One region of the Bacillus sp. NP247 genome, then DNA from elsewhere that is predicted to be linked to it. Evidence: riboswitches for the same ligand, from Rfam matches in the RefSeq annotation. Region 1 holds a riboswitch; each other region holds the start of a gene.
What was found. A riboswitch is a leader RNA that binds a small molecule or an ion and turns the genes downstream of it on or off. The one in region 1 is predicted to bind thiamine pyrophosphate.

Region 2: it holds a riboswitch for thiamine pyrophosphate, as region 1 does, so the genes downstream of both, tenA (thiaminase II) here and thiC (phosphomethylpyrimidine synthase ThiC) in region 1, are expected to answer to the same signal.
Region 3: it holds a riboswitch for thiamine pyrophosphate, as region 1 does, so the genes downstream of both, thiM (hydroxyethylthiazole kinase) here and thiC (phosphomethylpyrimidine synthase ThiC) in region 1, are expected to answer to the same signal.

The regions. Positions count from the first base shown of each region.
Region 1 is NZ_CP076653.1:2,386,263-2,392,966, forward strand. It holds gene KPL75_RS12680 (arsenic transporter) at 1-3, shown strand, start outside; gene thiC (phosphomethylpyrimidine synthase ThiC) at 102-1,862, opposite strand; TPP riboswitch at 1,974-2,089, opposite strand; gene lldP (L-lactate permease) at 2,160-3,818, opposite strand; gene KPL75_RS12695 (magnetosome magnetite crystal formation protein family) at 4,103-4,420, shown strand; gene KPL75_RS12700 (metal-binding protein) at 4,513-5,004, opposite strand; gene KPL75_RS12705 (YkvA family protein) at 5,055-5,420, opposite strand; gene KPL75_RS12710 (LTA synthase family protein) at 5,971-6,704, shown strand, end outside.
Region 2 is NZ_CP076653.1:3,420,670-3,427,373, reverse strand. It holds gene tenI (thiazole tautomerase TenI) at 1-181, opposite strand, end outside; gene KPL75_RS17895 (ABC transporter substrate-binding protein) at 192-1,193, opposite strand; gene KPL75_RS17890 (ABC transporter permease) at 1,190-1,942, opposite strand; gene KPL75_RS17885 (ABC transporter ATP-binding protein) at 1,942-2,691, opposite strand; gene tenA (thiaminase II) at 2,660-3,355, opposite strand; TPP riboswitch at 3,445-3,548, opposite strand; TPP riboswitch at 3,609-3,721, opposite strand; gene KPL75_RS17875 (SH3 domain-containing protein) at 3,981-5,141, shown strand; gene KPL75_RS17870 (hypothetical protein) at 5,147-5,479, shown strand; gene KPL75_RS17865 (DUF3965 domain-containing protein) at 5,720-6,704, opposite strand, start outside.
Region 3 is NZ_CP076653.1:3,088,088-3,094,791, forward strand. It holds gene KPL75_RS16230 (YhgE/Pip domain-containing protein) at 1-1,513, shown strand, start outside; gene topB (DNA topoisomerase III) at 1,555-3,744, opposite strand; TPP riboswitch at 3,974-4,086, shown strand; gene thiM (hydroxyethylthiazole kinase) at 4,159-4,965, shown strand; gene thiE (thiamine phosphate synthase) at 4,982-5,641, shown strand; gene KPL75_RS16250 (anaerobic C4-dicarboxylate transporter family protein) at 5,759-6,704, opposite strand, start outside.

The sequences.
Region 1 (6,704 bases):
TAGACAACAGAAGCCCCCTTTGCTATCGTCTTAGCAAAGGGGGCTTCTTCTATATTTAAGTTAGGTACAGTGTGATCAATCAAGTAAAGAGGTGTAACGTGTTATTGATATAAGTGACTACCAGTTTCTTTGAATTCTACCGCTTTCTCTTTCATTCCTTTTTCAATTGCTTCCGTCGTTTCTAAATCATTTTCTTTCGCATATTCACGAATATCATGCGAAATTCTCATACTACAAAACTTCGGTCCACACATTGAACAGAAATGCGCTGTTTTCGCCCCTTCTGCTGGCAACGTTTCATCATGATACTCCATCGCGCGTTCAGGATCTAAAGATAAATTAAATTGGTCGCGCCAACGGAATTCAAATCGTGCTTTTGAAAGTGCATCATCACGCTGATGAGCCGTTTTATGCCCTTTCGCAAGATCGGCTGCATGCGCAGCGATTTTGTACGTAATAACCCCTTCGCGAACATCATCTTTATTTGGTAAACCTAAATGTTCTTTCGGTGTTACATAACAAAGCATCGCCGTTCCAAACCAGCCAATCATCGCAGCACCAATCGCTGATGTGATATGGTCATAACCTGGTGCAATATCTGTCGTTAACGGCCCAAGTGTATAGAACGGCGCGCCCTGACAAATATCAAGTTCTTTCTCCATATTTTCTTTAATTAAATGCATCGGTACATGCCCAGGTCCTTCAATCATAACTTGCACATCATGTTTCCAAGCGATTTTCGTCAATTCACCAAGTGTTTCAAGCTCAGAAAACTGCGCTTCGTCATTTGCATCTGCAATAGAACCTGGACGTAATCCATCTCCAAGAGAGAACGAAACATCGTACTGCTTCATAATTTCACAAATCTCTTCAAAGTGAGTATATAGGAAGTTTTCTTTATGATGGAATAAACACCACTGCGCCATAATCGAACCACCGCGAGAAACAATACCTGTCATACGCTTTGCAGTAATTGGAATGTAACGAAGTAATACACCAGCGTGAATCGTGAAGTAATCAACGCCTTGCTCCGCCTGCTCAATTAACGTATCGCGGTACACTTCCCACGTTAAATCCTCTGCAATTCCGTTTACTTTTTCAAGCGCTTGATAAATTGGCACAGTTCCAACTGGTACCGGGGCATTACGAATAATCCACTCACGTGTTGTATGAATGTTTTTACCTGTAGATAAATCCATAATCGTATCTGCACCCCAGCGAGTCGCCCACGTCATCTTCTCTACTTCTTCTGCAATAGAAGACGATACAGCAGAGTTTCCGATATTTGCATTTACCTTTACGTGAAAATTACGTCCAATTATCATCGGTTCCGCTTCAGGATGGTTAATGTTCGCTGGCAAAATCGCACGACCTTCTGCAATCTCCTTACGAACAAATTCAGGCTCTACCCCTTCACGAATCGCAACATATTCCATCTCAGACGTAATAATGCCATTACGCGCATAATGCATTTGCGTGACATTTGCACCTTGCTTCGCTCTAAGCGGCTTACGATCCATTTGCGGGAAAACAGGTGTATGTTTCGAAGCCACTTTCACACCGTCATCCTCTGGTTTTACTTCGCGCCCTTCGTATGCTTCTACATCACCACGCCCCATGGTCCAAGAATGGCGCGGTGTCGGAATCCCCTTTTCCAGCTCCACTTTATACTCTGGATCTGTATAAGGTCCACTCGTATCATACACACGGATTGGCAGATTTTGAACACCATTCGTATCGCTTTGTTCAATCTCGCGCATCGGCACTTTCATACCCGCGCGTGGCCCATCCACATACACTTTCTTACTTCCTGGTAAACTCGATTTCAATTCAATTTGCTCAGCAGAAACAGACTGTTTCATAACCTTTATTGCCCCCTGTTCGTGACAAGGACGAGATATGGCCAGCGTATGCCAAAATAAAAAGAGCCAGGTCCATAAAAAAATAAGGACCTGGCTCATAAAGACATAATTATGTAAAGCCGTTAACTTCCCTACGCTGGTACGAGCCAGATCAGGTCCAAAGGGTTAAGAAGTTCACACGCTTCTCTCTCAGCCTACGCATACGTTAGGCACCCCTAGTTTATCACTGATTTAATTTTCAATACTTTCCCATTATACACGATAATCTGAAAAATACAAAGGTTATTTCTTTTTTGTTTACGGGATCATCCACGTTAAATAATAAGCCTGCACATACGTCATAATCCCAACAATAGTAACGAAAAATAAACTATGCTTCAATGTAAAGCGGAACAAATCTGACTCTTTCCCAGCAAGTCCAACTGCCGCACAAGCAATCGCAATCGATTGCGGAGAAATCATTTTACCTGTTACACCGCCCGTTGTATTTGCGGCAACGAGAAGCACTTCAGATACACCGACTTGCTGCGCTGTAATTGCTTGTAAATTCGAGAACAGTGCGTTCGCTGACGTATCTGACCCTGTTAAGAATACCCCAATCCAACCTAAGAATGGTGAGAAGAACGGGAATAGTCCGCCAGTTCCTGCAAGTGCTAACGCTAATGTAGAAGATAAACCAGAATAGTTTGCGATAAATGCGAATCCTAATACGAATCCAATAGATAGAATTGGCATCTTTAGTTCGTTTAACGTTTCTTTAAATGTTGCTACTGCATCTTTTGCACTCATTTTCAAAATAAAAATTGAAATGATACAAGCAATTAAAATTGCTGTTCCAGTCGCTGATAAAATATCTAATTTCAAGATTGCTTCATAAGGTGTTGGTTTATTTACAATTGGCTCTGCTTTCATTACTAAATTGTGCAAGCCTGGAACTTCAAATTTAAATACAAGACTTTCTAAAGTACCACCTGGAGCGAATAATGCTTTAAAGAAACTTTGGCTCCAAATGACTACCATCACAGTTAAAATAATGAACGGAGACCATGCTTTTACTACTTTTCCTACCGTTAGTTTCGGCATAGATGTCGCCGTCGTTGCTGCTACTTCACTATTCGCTTCTTTAGACTGATAAATTTCTTTCGGCTGCCAAACTTTTAAGAATAGCGATAAACTTACTAAACTTACAAGTGCTGACGTAATATCAGGAAGTTCCGGTCCTAAAAACGTCGCTGTAATAAACTGTGTAATTGCAAATGAACTACCCGCTACAAATAAAGCAGGCCACGTTTGTCTTACTCCTTTAAAACCATCCATTAAAAATACGATAAAGAACGGAACAAATAAAGATAAGAACGGTAATTGATGCCCAGCCATTTGTCCAATTTTATGTGGATCAATGCCTGTTACTTGTCCAGCAACTGTAATCGGTATCCCCATCGCTCCGAACGCTACTGGTGCAGTATTTGCGATTAAACAAAGGCCTGCTGCATATAAAGGGTTCAGCCCAAGACCTGCAAGAAGCGCTGCTGTAATCGCTACTGGTGCACCAAATCCTGCTGCCCCTTCCAAAAATGCTCCAAATGAAAATCCGATTAAAATAACGAGTAAACGATGGTCATTCGTAATGGATAATACAGATGCACGAATGACATCAAATTGACCTGTTTTCACAGAAATTTTATATAAAAATACTGACATAATGATAATCCACGCAATTGGCCATAATCCGTATAAGAAACCGTATCCGGTCGCTGCCATTGCCATTGTGAATGGCATTTTATACGCAAATAACGCCACCAAGATCGTTAATACAACTGTAATAAATCCTGCCACATACCCCTTCATGCGGAAAACTGCTAAAGCTAAGAAAAAAAAGATGATTGGAATAAGTGCGACTGCTGCCGAAATCCAAATGTTACCGAACGGATCGTAAACTTGTGTCCATGTGTTCATTGTTCTCTCCCCCTAAAGAATCCCCTTTTAAATAGAATAACCTTATCAATAGACTATCAGGTCATCATACCTTTAAGTCTAAAATAAAAAAACGCTCAAGAAAACGTTTTCACTAATTTTATCACAACAATTTTCATTTAAAAAGATTTTTTTGAAAATTATATCATTTAAATAAAAAATCTTACAAAAACGTCACGTTCTTGTAATGTTAATCGATAGGAAGCTTGCCAAATTTACTACATAATAAAAGTATAACAACGGAAATTATTTATGAGGTGATATATATGAACGGAAACAAAATATTAGCAGCTTTATCATACTTTAGTGTATTATTTGCGCCTATCTTATTCCCTATTATCGTGTGGATTGTGGGCGATTCTGAAACGAAACCACATGCAAAACGTGCTCTATGGACACATATCATTCCAAGCATCGCTTCATTTATTGGATTAGTTATTTTAGGAATTATGGGCATCGGATCTGATCAACCAGATGTAACACTTGGAATTGGAGCAATGATTGTCTTATGTATTTGCGGAATCATTAGCTTATACTACTTCATTTGGAATATCGTAAAAGGTATTAAAGTACTGAAAGCTTAATCTTCCTTTAAACAAACGTTTGATTAAAAAAGGACACTTGCAAATTGCAAGTGTCCTTTTCCCACTATGTACAGACAGTAAGAGCCTTCTCTTTATCTTCTGCGTTTCTTCTTTTTTCTCATCATTTTCTTTCGGCGCGTATTCGCTTTATCCGCTATAATGTGGAGCGTACTCGCCACAACAATCCCCATTACAAACGTTACAATTTCAACCTCGTGTTCCTTCGCAATTTCTATTAAATTTCCGTCGAATGCTATTATATTTAATAGGAATAAAAACGGAGAAAATACGATTAACATGTATGCAATACGAATAATATCACCAATTATAATCGTATGTGTGAAGAAGGAACGATGGGGCATTACGCTCCTATATGGATACCAAAAAATGCGGAGGAATCCCCATTTATTATACGCATTACTGTACGTATCTAAATCCGGTGTTAAAAATGAAGTACCTACTAAAAAGCCAATTGCAAAAGTTAATAAAAAATCAAAATTTGTTAATCCATACGAAAAGAGCATAAACAAAACAACCGGAAGGGATATTAAGTTTATTTTCGTATGCGTTCTTCCTGATGGCATAATGCACTTCCTCGCTTACGTTCGCCCTGTCATCCTATGACAGGTCTCACCTATTGATCTAATTTTTGATCGATAAATGATGTGTCTATATCCGAATCAAACCATTCTGCCAACTTCACTCGTGCCTTATCTTTCACTTCTTCATTTACGTATATCGATGCTTGTAATAGTGCGGCCATTAACGCACCTAAATCATCCGTATAACCAACTCCAGCAATAAAATCTGGGATTGCATCAATCGGTGCAATAAAATAAGCAAGTGCTCCGATGACAATAATTTTCACTCGTTTTGGAACATCCGGTCTTTGCAAAACGTAAAACAACAATAAACTCGCATAGATTACCGACTGCCCTGCCTGCTTCGCAACATGTTTTATTTTCTTCCAAAACGCTTCAACTGAAAATTTTTGTTTCATTCAAAAGCCTCCCTATTTTCAAAAGAAATAAGCTACAATATGTTATGTTATCAGTAAAAGTTCATCAAAATTACACATAATCTATCAATGAAATTTCATTGTAACAAACAAAACTAAAAAGAACAAGTGTTCGTTAATTTTTTCGTATTTTCCTTCATATAATAGTTTTCTAGACAACCACTTAAAGATTTCTATTCCATATTTCTCAACCAAAAAACTTTCAATTCCCTTTAACATTCTTTTCTATTTTTGTTATATTTTATAGTTGACGAGCATATAAACGAATGTTAAAGTTTTCTCTGGTAGTGACAAATCACATACAAAAAATGTAAAATGTTATAGTGTTTCTCAGAAATGAATTTTGTTGTATAATACAGAAATGACGTTATGCTTATGAGCAGCACAAGAAACCAAAAAGGGTATGCATAGTTAAAGTCGTATATGGGTGAATATAGAAACTCTAATTATGGCCAAGAAAACTATGTATTTTTTATTTTAACATTTTTCGCTCCAAAATCGACCAAGCCTGATAGAGAAAGGGTGGAAATGAATGAAAGAAACCATGAAATCACAATTTCAAAATGTGCGTTTCACTTTATTCGTAGCTTTGGCCGTATGGCTAAAAACCTACATCATTACACGCACTAGCTTCGATTTAAAACTTGAATCTTTCATGCAAGAATTCATTTTATTCATTAGTCCATTAGCAGCATCATTACTGTTTGTGGGTCTTGCATTATTTGCAAAAGGGAAAAAACGTAACTATATAGCACTAGGAATTAACTTTATCTTAACGTTCATTCTTGTTGGTAACGTAATGTTCTACGGATTCTACAATGACTTCGTTACTTTACCAGTACTAGGACAAACATCTAATTTTGGAAGTTTAGGTTCTAGTGTGAAAGAATTATTTAACTTCAAAATCATCCTTGCATTTGCGGATATTATCGTATTCTTCGTTCTATTGAAAAAGAAGAAAGATTTTGCACCGACAGAGCGTGTAGCACGTCCGATGCGTTCCCTATACTTCGTGTCAACAGTTGCTATTTTCTGCGTAAACCTAGGATTTGCAGAAGCTGAGCGTCCAGAACTATTAACACGTTCATTCGACCGCGTTATGCTTGTTAAAAACTTAGGATTATATGTACACCAAGCATACGATCTTGGCCTACAAGCAAAATCAAGTTCACAAAAAGCGTTTGCTGATAGTAGTAAATTACAAGAAGCAGAAAACTATGTGAAAACAACACAAAGTAAACCAGATCCAAATATGTATGGTACTGC
Region 2 (6,704 bases), 1.0 Mb from region 1:
TCTTTGATGCCGGAAAGCCTTTCCCCAAAAGACTTTCCACACCTTCATATAATTCCTTCGTACTTTTCTCACGCTCACGAATATGCAAATAATCAATCTCACTCTCAATTTGCATCGCTACATTCACTAACTCTTCGAATGGCATATGGCCATTTGAGATTACATGGAGCTCATTTTTCATATTCATTCGCCTACTTTAAAATGTTTTCAAATAATTCATCGGCCGGAACGATTTCTTTCGTCATTCCTTTGTCTTTCAACCATTTGTTTTGTTTCTCCCATGACTCTTTTGAATCTGATAAGAATGGCTCATCTTTCGTTTCCATCTTCTCTAATAAAATTTTCATACTTTCTTTTTCAACTTCTGGTACAAGCGGGAAGTTTTCTTTTTCTTGATGATCTAATAAAATATTTAATGCTTCATCAGGGTTTTTCTTCATAAAGTCATACCCTTTTTGTGCCCCACGTAAAAAGGCTTGCAATGCTTCTTTATCTTTTTTCAACGTTTTATCACCCGTTACAAACACAAGCTCATGATAGTTCGGTACTCCGTAATCAGCTGGATTAAAGTATGCTGGTTCATGGCCCTCATGACGCATAACAGGTACTTCATGGTTAATGTATGCTCCTGTTACAGCATCTACTTTTTTCGTAATTAACGCTGGTACTAAATCAAATCCAACATCGACTACTTTTACTGTATCTGGATTACCACCATCTTCTTTTACCATCGTTTTTAAATATGCTTCACTTAAAGGAGTTCCAGAATATCCAACTGTTTTTCCTTCTAAGTCTTTAGGTGACTTAATACCTGCTGATTTCAGTGATACAACATGATTTAACGGCGAACGTACGACAGCTCCAATTGATTTCACTGGAATTTGTTCATTTGCTCTGGCCATAACAACATCTGGCTGATAATACAAACCAACTGTCACTTTCCCTGCTGCCGCTAGCGTTAATGGATCAGTCGGATTAGAAGGGAATTTAATATTCACCTTTACTCCTTCTTCTTTAAAATATCCTTTTTCAATTGCCGTATAAATAAAGCTATGTACCGCATTCGGGTACCAATCGAGCATGACCGTTATTTCTTTTTCTTTTTTATTCTTATCTGATGCTGAATTACTCGAACATCCTGCAATCATTGCAACTAATAATGTAAACACAAAGATGCGTTTTAATAATTTCATGAATGTTTCCTCCAACTAATAAATTTCTTTTCTAATATAGAAATAAGTATGACGAAGAAAATAGCTAATAATGATAACAATACAATGGGTGCAAATACACCAGCTCCGTCTAACTGCGTCATCATTCTTTTACTGAAATATCCAAGCCCAGCTTGTGCACCGAGCCATTCTCCAATTGCTGCCCCTATTACACTAAGCGGAACTGCAATTTTTAACGCTGAGAAAAAGTAAGGAAGAGCAGATGGCAATTTTAGCTTTAGAAAAATATCCTTTTTCGTTGCACCATACGTAACTAAGAGCTCCTCCCATTCTTTCTTCGTACTACGCAGTCCATCATACGTATTTACCGCAATTGGGAAAAACGTAATTAAAACTGTAACAACAACCTTGCTCCAAATGGTATATCCAAACCATAAAACAAATAGCGGCGCAAGTGCTGTAATCGGGATTGTTTGTGAAGCTACTAATAACGGATAAAATGCTCTCTCCATCCATGTACTCGCATTCATTAACATTGCTAGCCCTACGCCCAGTACGATAGAAATAACAACGCCTATTAAAACGACGTACAACGTTGCAGGTAAATGAACCGTAAATAATATATCCTTTAGCACCCATATCTTCATTACAATTGCAGACGGTGATGGCAAAATGTACATCTCATCTACAATTCTTGCTCCTACTTCCCACAGAGCAAGTAAAATTCCACTTAATATGAGGGCAGGTAATAGCTCCTTCAAGCGATCCATCATACGAGCACCTGCCTTTGTAACATACTAAGAAGATCTTCTTTAAGCGCTAACACTTCAGGCTTATATAAATCTTTTCTTGTTCGGTTACGATCAAGCGGCACAATTCTCTCAGTTAAAGTTGCTATCGGTTGATTTTCTACAACCAAAATTCGATTAGAAAGAAACAGTGCTTCTTCAACATCATGAGTGATAAATAAAATTGTTTTTTCCCACTCTTTCCATTGTTCAAACAACCATTCTTGCAAAGATGCCTTCGTTAAAGCGTCCAATGCACTAAAAGGTTCATCTAACAATAATATCTCCCCGCCCGTTAATAAAGTTCGGATAAAAGATACGCGTTGCCTCATACCGCCAGATAAATCTTTCGGATATTTTTTCTCGTACCCTTGTAAACCAAATTTATGTAACAGTTCTTTCGCTTTTACTTGCGCTTCTTTCTTCTGCACTCCTTGGCACTCTAGCGGTAGGGCCGCATTCTCAATAATCGTTCTCCACGGCAAGAGCATATCTTTTTGGGGCATATACCCTACAGGATGACTCTTTGTTTCTGTCAGCTCTATCTGTCCAGCACTTGCCTCTTCTAAACCTGTAATAAGGCGAAATAAAGTACTTTTCCCGCAGCCACTCGGTCCGATAATACTTACAAACTCTTTATCTTGTATAGAAGCATTTAATTCATCGATGATTGGTTTTTCATCATAATGAAAGGAAACATTATGAAACTGTAGTATGTTCTTGCTCCTCAAAACCCCACATCTCCTTACGATAAGCCATATCCCAGAATAAATATTCAAATCGGCTGGAATATAAGAAAATCTCCTCTAATCGGTCTAGCTCTTTCTCTGACTTTCCAACTGCCATTTCATTTAATAAATCTATTAACCAAATACAAAGCTTACCGTATTCTTCAGAACTATATCCTTGAATCCACTCTCCAAAGAACTCATGATCTCTTGCTCCAAGAATATCATTTAAACGCTTTCCAATCTCCCAATAGCTCCACATACATGGAAGTAAAGCTGATATTAATTCTGCAAGTGTGCCATTTTGAGATACAGACATCATGTAATTTGTATAGGCTAAATTTTTAGCAGATGGTTTCGCAGATTCCATCTTTTGTGTAGAAATGCCAAGTCTTTTTGCATATTGTTTATGAATCGTCATTTCACCATTTAAAATCCCATCAATTTGCTCTGCAAATTTTGCCATAACTTGTGGATTCGTTGCCTTTACAACCCCAATTGCATATAGCTTTGCATAATCTAACAAATATAAATAATCTTGAATAATATAGTACTGGAATTTGTCTTTTTCCAACGTACCATCCCCCATACCTACTACAAACGGATGATTATGACTTTTCTCCCAAACAGGCTGCACCGTATCAAATAATCTTTCACAAAATTTCATTAATAATTCCCCTTCCTATATATCTATTTATCTCAATAAAAAAACCACTTCTGTATATAAGAAGTGGTTACAGCAAATAAAATTATAATTTATTCGTTGTTCCACTTCCCTTCGCTAGTATTATCTAGATCAGGTGTTGTAAGGGTTAAGGATTATTCCTCTCTCAGCACGAAAAGCACCCCTAGTGGTGTTAATATGAAATTTTCAAATAAAAAAGCCCCGTTTCTATACGCAAAGAAACGGGGACTCATTGTTAATGTCCGAATTGCTTCCCTACGCTAGCATAATCTAGATCAGGTAATAAAAAGGATCAACGGCTTACGGCCCTACTCTCAGCTGGCAACACCAGCCCTCCTAGCAAACTATAAAATTATCACTGTCAGTATAACACCGCCATAAGACATCATCAACTGTTTTAATTTTCTTAATTGCGAATTAAATCTTAATGTGTTAAACAAATATAAATGCGACCCCACAAATGATATATACAATATTTATATACGAATCTCTCTTCTAACATTATTTTTATTGATTTCATATTACATTTATGTGAATACGACCAATATATTATATCTTTATACTATAATAAAATTACAACTATACAACTAGAGGAGGTCTTTATTACATGAATATGAAAGCTACAGCTTTAACAGCAACTACTATCGCAATTGCTTCTTTACTTCCTTCTATGGGAGAATCCGATATACAAACAGCGTCTGCTAAGCAACTATCTACAGTAAAAACTGGATATGTAAAAATTGACAACGTTGCACTGCATCAAAATAACCATGCAGACAGTGCAATAATTGATAACATTCGATTTAATAGCCCAGTTACTATTCTTGAGACAACTCAAGATTGGTATAAAGTATCTGTTAACAACAAAACAGGCTATATGAAAAAAGATGCAATTCTATTCAAAAAAAATGTTCAACCAAAGAATCAATATATCGTAAATGCAAACGCATTAAACGTTCGTTCTGAACCTAATACAGAGTCTTCTATTCTAGATATATTACCAAATGGTCAATTCATTACCATTCAAGGTGAACAAGGGGATTGGTACAAAATATTACATAACGGTCAAATTGGATACGTACAAAAAACATTTGTATCTAATGGATCCACACCTCTAGTAAAAGGTGTAACTGTACAAGGTTCTCCTTCCTATACTGTTGCAACACCAAAATTAAATGTACGTAGCAACGCTAGTACAAGTAGCACTCTACTTGGCTCATTACAAAATGGTACACAAGTACAAGTAGTAGAAACGGTAGGTACTTGGTATAAAATTCGTTTTGGCACAGGATACGGATATGTAGCGAAACACTATGTAGCGCAAAATCAAAATCAAGCACAAGCTAAAACAGCTCAACCTGCATCAATTCCAGCAGTTTTCAAATTCCCTACTCAAGGGAAAATCAGCTCCACTTTTGATATGCGCTGGGAGCAAATGCATTATGGTATAGATATAGCAGCACAAGGAAATGTCTCTATTCAAGCTGCTGCTGCAGGTAAAGTTGTGAAATCTTATTATTCGGCTAGCTACGGCAATGTCGTGTTCATCGCCCATCAAATAAATGGGAAATTATATACAACAGTTTATGCTCATATGAAGGATCGCACTGTACAAGCTGGTGATCAAGTACAAACTGGACAATTAGTAGGTCATATGGGAAACACAGGTCATTCATACGGGCAACATCTCCATTTTGAATTACATAATGGGGAATGGAATTTTGAAAAAACAAATGCAGTGAACCCACTGCCATATTTAGTTAGGTAAATTATATGCCACGCAATATACCTCTCTTTATTGAATACCTGGCCTTTTTAGGTTTAATCTGTTGTTTAATCATTTATAATACGAACACTGTATTTTTATCTATTATTATTGCTTTTGTTGCTTTAGAAATCATTATGGAAGCATTACAAATGCGGCTAAAACAAAAAATTGCCCATATTTATAATGCAATTTTTCTTTTGAGTGCTCTTATAACAAATATAATTAGTAATGGTTTTTATTTATCTACTGTACTTCCTGTATTCTTTATAGGTGTCTTATTATTCCTAGCTAGATACGTTAATGTCCCTAATAACCAAAAACATGAACAAGAAGCTTAGAAAGAGGAGACACTGTGTACCAATCTTTCAAAGATAATCCAATGAAATATATATTGAATTTATATAAAAAAATGAATACTTTTTTTGGTATACAAGGAAGTTATACTTCACAATTTCTCCTTTATGGAATGTTATTTCTTATCTTAGTTACTTTCTCCTTGTTTTACTAACAAAAAAGGATCTCACATAAACTTGAGATCCTTTTTAATTTATATTAATTTTTAATATGTAAAATACGGTTTATCCACAAGCATATTTTTCATAAATGAAACTAAGATTATATTTTTTCTCTAAGCTCATTCTTTGTTCATCGTCGCACCAATAGAAAAGAATATCATGAATCGTTGCATAACGCTTATTTTTAAGAAATAGTTTAAAGAATGATGGTAAACAATCATGTAATTGTATAAATATATAATTGCGTAGTATTTCTTCTTTGTATTCAATTCCCTTACAAATATACAGTAATTCTTCACAATAATATGCATGCTGTGGAACTTGGATCATTTCGAAAAATGGTACATATGATAGTAACTTTCCAATAAAATGACCATACCGATCCATTACCCCTATCGTCATATGCTCCATCATTTCTTTCATCACATATAAATAATCATCTACATGAGTTGTCTTTAAAGGGTCTAATCGATCGGAAATTTGAGAAAGTACAGCTCTTTGACAAGCTAAAACTGCTTGACTAGGTCCATAATATGATAGGAAATCTGTACACTTACGATACTTTCGTAATAAGTCATGTGTATATAAATCATACACAAAAGTATTACAATACATTGCTAGACTCATCATATCACTATTTAATTGTTCTTTTGATAGTGTTTTTGCTCGCTTACACATATAAAAGAATGTAAATTCCAACACTTCTTTATGAGATAATAGGTGTTTACAATCTGTTATACATTTCTCGTTAAATTTAACTCGATTCCAAATTTCTACATCCTCAGCTGTTAATTCACCAATACGATATTTAATAATTAAATAGTTTAAAGCAACTGCTTTCGTCAAAAGATCCCATGTTTCATACTCCAATGAAGTTTGGACAAATTCATCTAGCCCTTGGGTTACCATAAAAGCATTTGCCTCTTCATACCAACCAATCTCTTGACATAGACGAAGAATACGTACTAGAGTTGGAATTTCATCTTTATGAAACTGCGGTAAATTCTTTACTCTATTCATGCCATATACGATAAATGACGCTAAATTT
Region 3 (6,704 bases), 700 kb from region 1:
AAAATTAGATGCAGCAAATGCATTGATTGATCAAGCGGAAAAAGATTACAATGAAACATTTGTAGCAGATTATCAAAAAGCAGTTAGCACAGTAGATCAAGCGAAAGTTGATGCAAATGCAGCATATGATAATGCAAAAGCAGATTACGATAAAGCGAAAAATGGCCTTGAAGGTGCTAAAGCAGATTTACAAAAAGCAAAAGAAGATATACAAAATAAAGGTGTTAACGGTTTAGATTCAACAAAAGTAGCTTTAAATAGCTTAAATGGTCAATTCCAATCTGGCATTGGTTTAATTGACGATATGATTCCGGTTCTAGAAAGTACAAATAAGGTTTTAGCAGATGTGAATAGTGATAAAAACCTTAATAATGGAATTACAAAGTTAAATAAAGCGAAAAGTAGTTTACAAAAAGGTGTAGAGGCAACGAATAAGGGGATTACACTTCTTAACAATGGACAGAAACCTACAAAAGATGTAATTGAAAGTATTAACAACGCTGCGAAAGGTGGGTCAGCTCAATTAACAGATGTATTATCGACGTATGATGCAGAAATTGTACCTGGCTTCAATACAGCAATCGCTCGTACAAAAGAGATGTCTAAAAATACATCTCAAATTTTAGGTGAGGCAGATAAGAAGCTTCCAGATGTGAAAAAATTACTTGAAGACTCATCAAAAGGCTTAGTAGATGGTCAAAAGAAAATTGCAGATATTAAAGCTGAAATGCCAGCTACTGAGAAAAAGATTAAAGAATTAGCAGATAAAATTCGTGATTTTGAATCTGAAGAGGATATAAAAGACATCATACGCTTATTAAAGAATGATGTTGAAAAGCAAAGTGATTACTTCGCGAATCCAGTAAATTTAAAAGAGAATAAATTATTTGCAATGCCGAACTATGGTTCAGCAATGTCACCATTCTATACAGTGCTTGCATTGTGGGTAGGCGCATTATTAATGGTTTCATTATTAACGGTAGAAGTACACGAAGAGGGCGCGAATTATAAGAGCCATGAAGTTTACTTCGGACGTTTATTAACATTCTTAACGATAGGTCTTTCACAGGCGTTTATCGTATCGATGGGTGATATATTCTTACTCGGTACGTACGTAGTCGATAAATTCTGGTTTGTGTTATTTAGTTTATTTATTGGGGGAGTATTTGTTTGTATCGTGTACTCACTCGTTTCTATTTTCGGAAACGTTGGGAAATCGATGGCGATCATTTTACTTGTACTACAAGTAGCAGGATCGGGCGGTACGTTCCCAATTCAAATGACACCACCATTCTTCCAAGCGATTTATCCGTTCTTGCCATTCACATATGCTATTAGTGCAATTCGTGAAACAGTAGGTGGAATGCTTTGGGATATAGTAACTAGAGATTTACTTGTGTTAAGTGCTTTCGTAGTAATCATGGTTGTGGCTGCATTATTACTGAAAACACCAATTAACAAATCAAGTGAAAAGTTTGTTGAGAACGCAAAAGGAAGTAAAATTATTCATTAAAAATAAAAGGTTCCTACCGATAGTGGTAGGAACCTTTTTGTTTAATCAAATTTTAATTTCTTTAATGCTTCTGCGAATGGATTGTTTAATGGTTCTTCTTCTTTGTTCTGTTGTTTCATATATTTTTGGACGTCACGTTTATCAGCTTTGCTGCCGGATTCTTTTTTACGTCTCTCTTGGAATGTAGAAAGTTTCTCACGATAGCCACATTTACATGCGAAAATTTGGCCTGCTCCTTCACCACGTAGTTCTAGTTTCTTCTTACATTGCGGACAACGAGCGTTTGTTGTACGAGATACATTTTTACGATGACCACACTCACGGTCTTGGCAAACGAGCATTTTACCTTTTTTGCCGTTTACTTCTAACATCGGTTTACCGCAGTCTGGACAAGACTTCGTTGAAATGTTGTCATGTTTATATTTTTTATCACTCGATTTAATTTCAGCAACAATTTCTTTCGTATAGTTCTTCATTTCTGAAATGAATACTTCTTTCTTTAATTTTCCTTTAGCGATAGCTTCTAACTTTTGCTCCCATTCACCAGTTAGTGTAGGAGATTTCAGTTCTTCTGGCACTAAATCAAGTAACTGACGGCCTTTTGAAGTAATATGAATATCTTTACCACGTTTTTCAAGTAAGAACGAATTGAATAACTTGTCGATAATATCAGCACGCGTTGCTACAGTACCTAATCCACCAGTTGACTTTAACGTGTCAGCAAGTTGTTTGTTTTGCGTATCCATGTATTTTGTTGGGTTTTCCATCGCTGAAAGTAATGTTGCTTCATTAAAGCGTGCAGGTGCTTTCGTTTGACCTGATGTTTGGACAATTAGTTTTATGTTTAATGTATCGCCTTTTTCGATGCGAGGTAAGATTTGTTCTTTTACATCATCGATTGCATCATCATCTTCAAATCGATTTTCATAAACCTCTTTCCAACCAGCATGTAAAATCGTTTTTCCTCGTGCGATGAACGTTTCGTCACCAATTTTCGTGCGCAATGTTAGTTGTTCATATTCAAAGACCGGGAATAAAACAGCTAAGAAACGTTTTACAACTAAGTCATAAATTTTACGCTCTTTATCTGTGAAAGCTGAGAAGTTTACATAGCTCTCTGTTGGAATAATTGCGTGATGATCACTTACTTTACTATCATCAACAAATGATTTATTAGATTTTACAGGTTTCTGCAATACTTTATGTGCTAAAGGACGGTATTCTCCAACTCCGCAAGCCTTCAGACGCTCTGGAAGTGTTCCGACAATATCAGATGAAATATAGCGTGAATCTGTACGAGGGTACGTTAAAACTTTATGCTGTTCATATAATTTTTGCATAATGTTTAATGTTTCTTTCGCAGAGTAACCAAATATTTTATTCGCATCACGTTGTAGCTCAGTTAAATCGTAAAGACCAGGAGCGAACGATTTCTTTTGTTTTTTATCAATGTCTACAACAGTAGCATTTTGCTTACTAATTTTGTTCACGATTGCATCAGTTTTTTCTTTATTAAAGCTACGGCTATTTCCTTTTGTATCTTGCCAAGTTAGCTTTAATCTCTCAGCTGTTTGAGCTTCGATACCATAGAAAGTTTGAGCTTTGAAATGTTTGATTTCATCTTCACGGCTTGCAATCATGGCTACAGTAGGTGTTTGAACACGACCACAATTTAGTTGGGCATTAAAGCGAGTAGTTAATGCTCGAGTCGCATTAAGCCCGATATACCAGTCAGCCTCTGAACGTGCGACAGCCGAAGCATATAGATTTTCATATGCTTTTCCTGGTTTTAAATTTGCGAAGCCATCTTTAATTGCTTTATCGGTAACAGATGAAATCCATAGACGTTTAATCGGTTTCTGCATTTTAACTTTATCGATAATCCAGCGTGCGACCAACTCTCCCTCACGACCGGCGTCAGTAGCTATAATGATTTCATTTACATCTTTTCTAATAAGCTGACTTTTCACAGCGTTAAACTGTTTCCCTGTTTGTTTAATAACTGTTAGTTTTAAACGCTCAGGTAGCATTGGTAAATCTTCTAAATCCCACTTTTTATATTTCACATCATAGCTTTCTGGATCAGCTAATGTAACGAGATGGCCTAAAGCCCAAGTAACAATATATTTACTACCTTCAAGATAGCCGTTTCCTTTTTTATCACATTTCAGTACACGTGCGATATCACGTGCAACAGAAGGTTTTTCAGCAATTACAATACTTTTTGCCATATTTAAAAACATCCTTTCAAATTTCCATACGTTAAATATAGCATACATCTTTGTTCTATTCAGTTTTGCTGACGGTTTGAGTTATTTGTGATGAAATATACGTGTGAGAGTTTTACTTATATAAAGGCAAAGAATGGTTGAACCAGGAGAGTTATGATCTCTATTATTCTATAATGAGGAAAGAACTTGTTATTTTACTAGAATAAGAGTAGACTTTGAAGTAGATGAATAATAAACACATGGGAGTTTGTGGATGCAAACTGAGAGTATGACTACTAGTCCGTCATTGACCATTTGAACCTGTTGGATAATGCCAGCGTAGGGAGAGTGTAAAAGCACATGTTCAGGCACTTTGCGTACGCGCAAAGTGCCTTTTTGTGTATCTCCCATCACTATAGTTAGGAGATGAAAAGAATGAATATGAAAGAAATTAGTAAAGTAGCGGATTTGGTAAGAGAGTCTAATCCGCTCGTTCATAATATTACAAATGTTGTTGTAACAAATTTTACAGCAAACGGTTTATTAGCATTAGGGGCATCGCCTGTAATGGCGTATGCAAAAGAAGAAGTAGCAGAAATGGCTAGCATTGCTGGAGCTCTTGTATTAAATATGGGTACACTTCGTTCTGAAGAGGTAGAAGCGATGTTACTTGCTGGAAAATCGGCAAATACAAATGGTGTACCAGTATTATTTGATCCGGTTGGGGCAGGGGCAACTTCTTATCGAACAGAAGTTGCGAGACATATTCCAGCTGAAATCGATTTAGCAGTTATCCGCGGAAATGCAGCTGAAATTGCTAATGTTATTAATGAAAAATGGGAAATTAAAGGTGTAGACGCTGGTACTGGAAATGGTAATGTTGTAAATATTGCAAAACAGGCAGCGGATGAATTAAATACAGTTGCGGTAATTACTGGAGAAGAAGACGTTGTTACAGACGGAGAGCGAACTATTCTTATTCGAAATGGCCATCCTATTTTAACGAAAGTTACTGGAACAGGTTGTTTACTAACTTCTGTAATAGGAGCATTTGTAGCAGTAGAAAAGGATTATGTAAAGGCAACAGTGGCTGCATTAATATTCTATGGAGTAGCAGCAGAAATAGCGGCTTCGAAAACAGTAAAGAATGGACCAGGAAGTTTCCAAATTGAATTTTTAAATCAGTTAGCGAATACAACTTCAGATGATATTAAGAAGTATGGAAAGATTGAGGTTATATAGTAAGGAGGGGAACTAGATGTCGCGTATTACAAAGGCTGAAATGTCTAGATTATTATCGGTATATTTTATTATGGGAAGTAACAATTGTACGAAGGAGCCACTACAAGTATTGAGAGATGCACTTGAAGGCGGTATAACAATTTTTCAATTTCGTGAAAAGGGAGAAGGGGCTTTAACGGGAGAGAAACGTATTGATTTTGCGAAAGAACTACAAGCGCTTTGCAAGGAGTACGGTGTACCATTCATCGTAAATGATGATGTGGAACTAGCCCTCGAGTTAGATGCAGATGGTGTTCATGTTGGACAAGATGATGAAGGAATTATATCTGTTCGTGAAAAGATGGGAGATAAAATTATTGGTGTATCTGCCCATACAATTGAAGAAGCACGCTGGGCAATTGAAAACGGAGCTGATTATTTAGGTGTTGGCCCTATTTTCCCAACGAGTACGAAAAAAGATACGAAAGCAGTTCAAGGAACGAAAGGTTTAACCCACTTTAGAGAACAAGGAATTATGATGCCGATTGTTGGTATCGGTGGGATTACGATTGAAAATACCGCTTCGGTTATAGAAGCCGGTGCGGATGGTGTCTCTGTTATTTCTGCGATTAGTTTAGCGGAATCTGCTTATGAAAGTACGAGGGAATTATCTGAAGAAGTAAATAAAAGTTTGTAGAAAAAGGCCATGTAATATTTTAAATGCTACATGGAGGAATAGACTGCCAAAAAAGTTTAAACAAACGTTTGATTAAAAAAGCACAAACCTTTTTAAATAAAGGTTTGTGCTTTTTCTTTAAAACATAATGGAAATTAAGAGCATTCCAATTCCAATAGAAGTGAATGTTGCAATTAGGCCCGGAATCATAAAGCTATGATTTAATACATATTTACCGATGCCTGTTGTACCAGTACGATCAAAGTTAATTGCAGCAACGATTGTCCCGTAGTTTGGAATGAAGAAGTATCCATTTACTGCAGGGAACATTGCAATTAGTAAAGCTGGTGGAATACCAAGTGATAGTCCAAGTGGCATTAAAGCACGAACTGTCGCTGCTTGACTATACAGTAAAATAGATAGAATGAATAATGCGATAGCAAATAGCCATGGTGCACTAGTCACTAAGTGCTGAATTGATCCTTGAATCATATTTAAGTTTCCGTTAAAGAAAGTATCTCCCATCCAAGCGATACCGAAAATAGCAACAACTGCTGTTGCCCCCGCTTTAAAGACGTTACCAGACACAATGCTTTCTACATTTGGTTTACAGAAAATAATAATAAGAGCTGCAATAGTTAACATAACCATTTCAATTGTGTTTGGCATGGAAAGACGAGCTAACTTCCCGTCAACCATCCATCCCGGACGAAGTGCTTCAAATGAACCAAGAAGTACGACAAGGAAAGTTCCTAATAGGAAAAGGATAACTGATAATTTAGCGCCTTTTGCACCCACAAATTCTTTTTTCTCTTCAAGTTTAGGGATCATTCCCTCTTTTAATCGCTTCAAGTATTCAGGATCTTCATTTAATTCTTTTCCCATTTTACTAGCAACGAATGCAGCTACCATACAAGCGATGAAAGTAGAAGGAATACTGACTTTTAAAATATCTAACAAGGTGATTTTATAGTCGGCTAACATTGCTAAAAGTGCAACTGTTGCAGCCGATATTGGACTAGCTGTAATTGCCTGCTGTGAAGCGATAACGGCAATTGACATAGGTCGTTCAGGTCTAATTCCT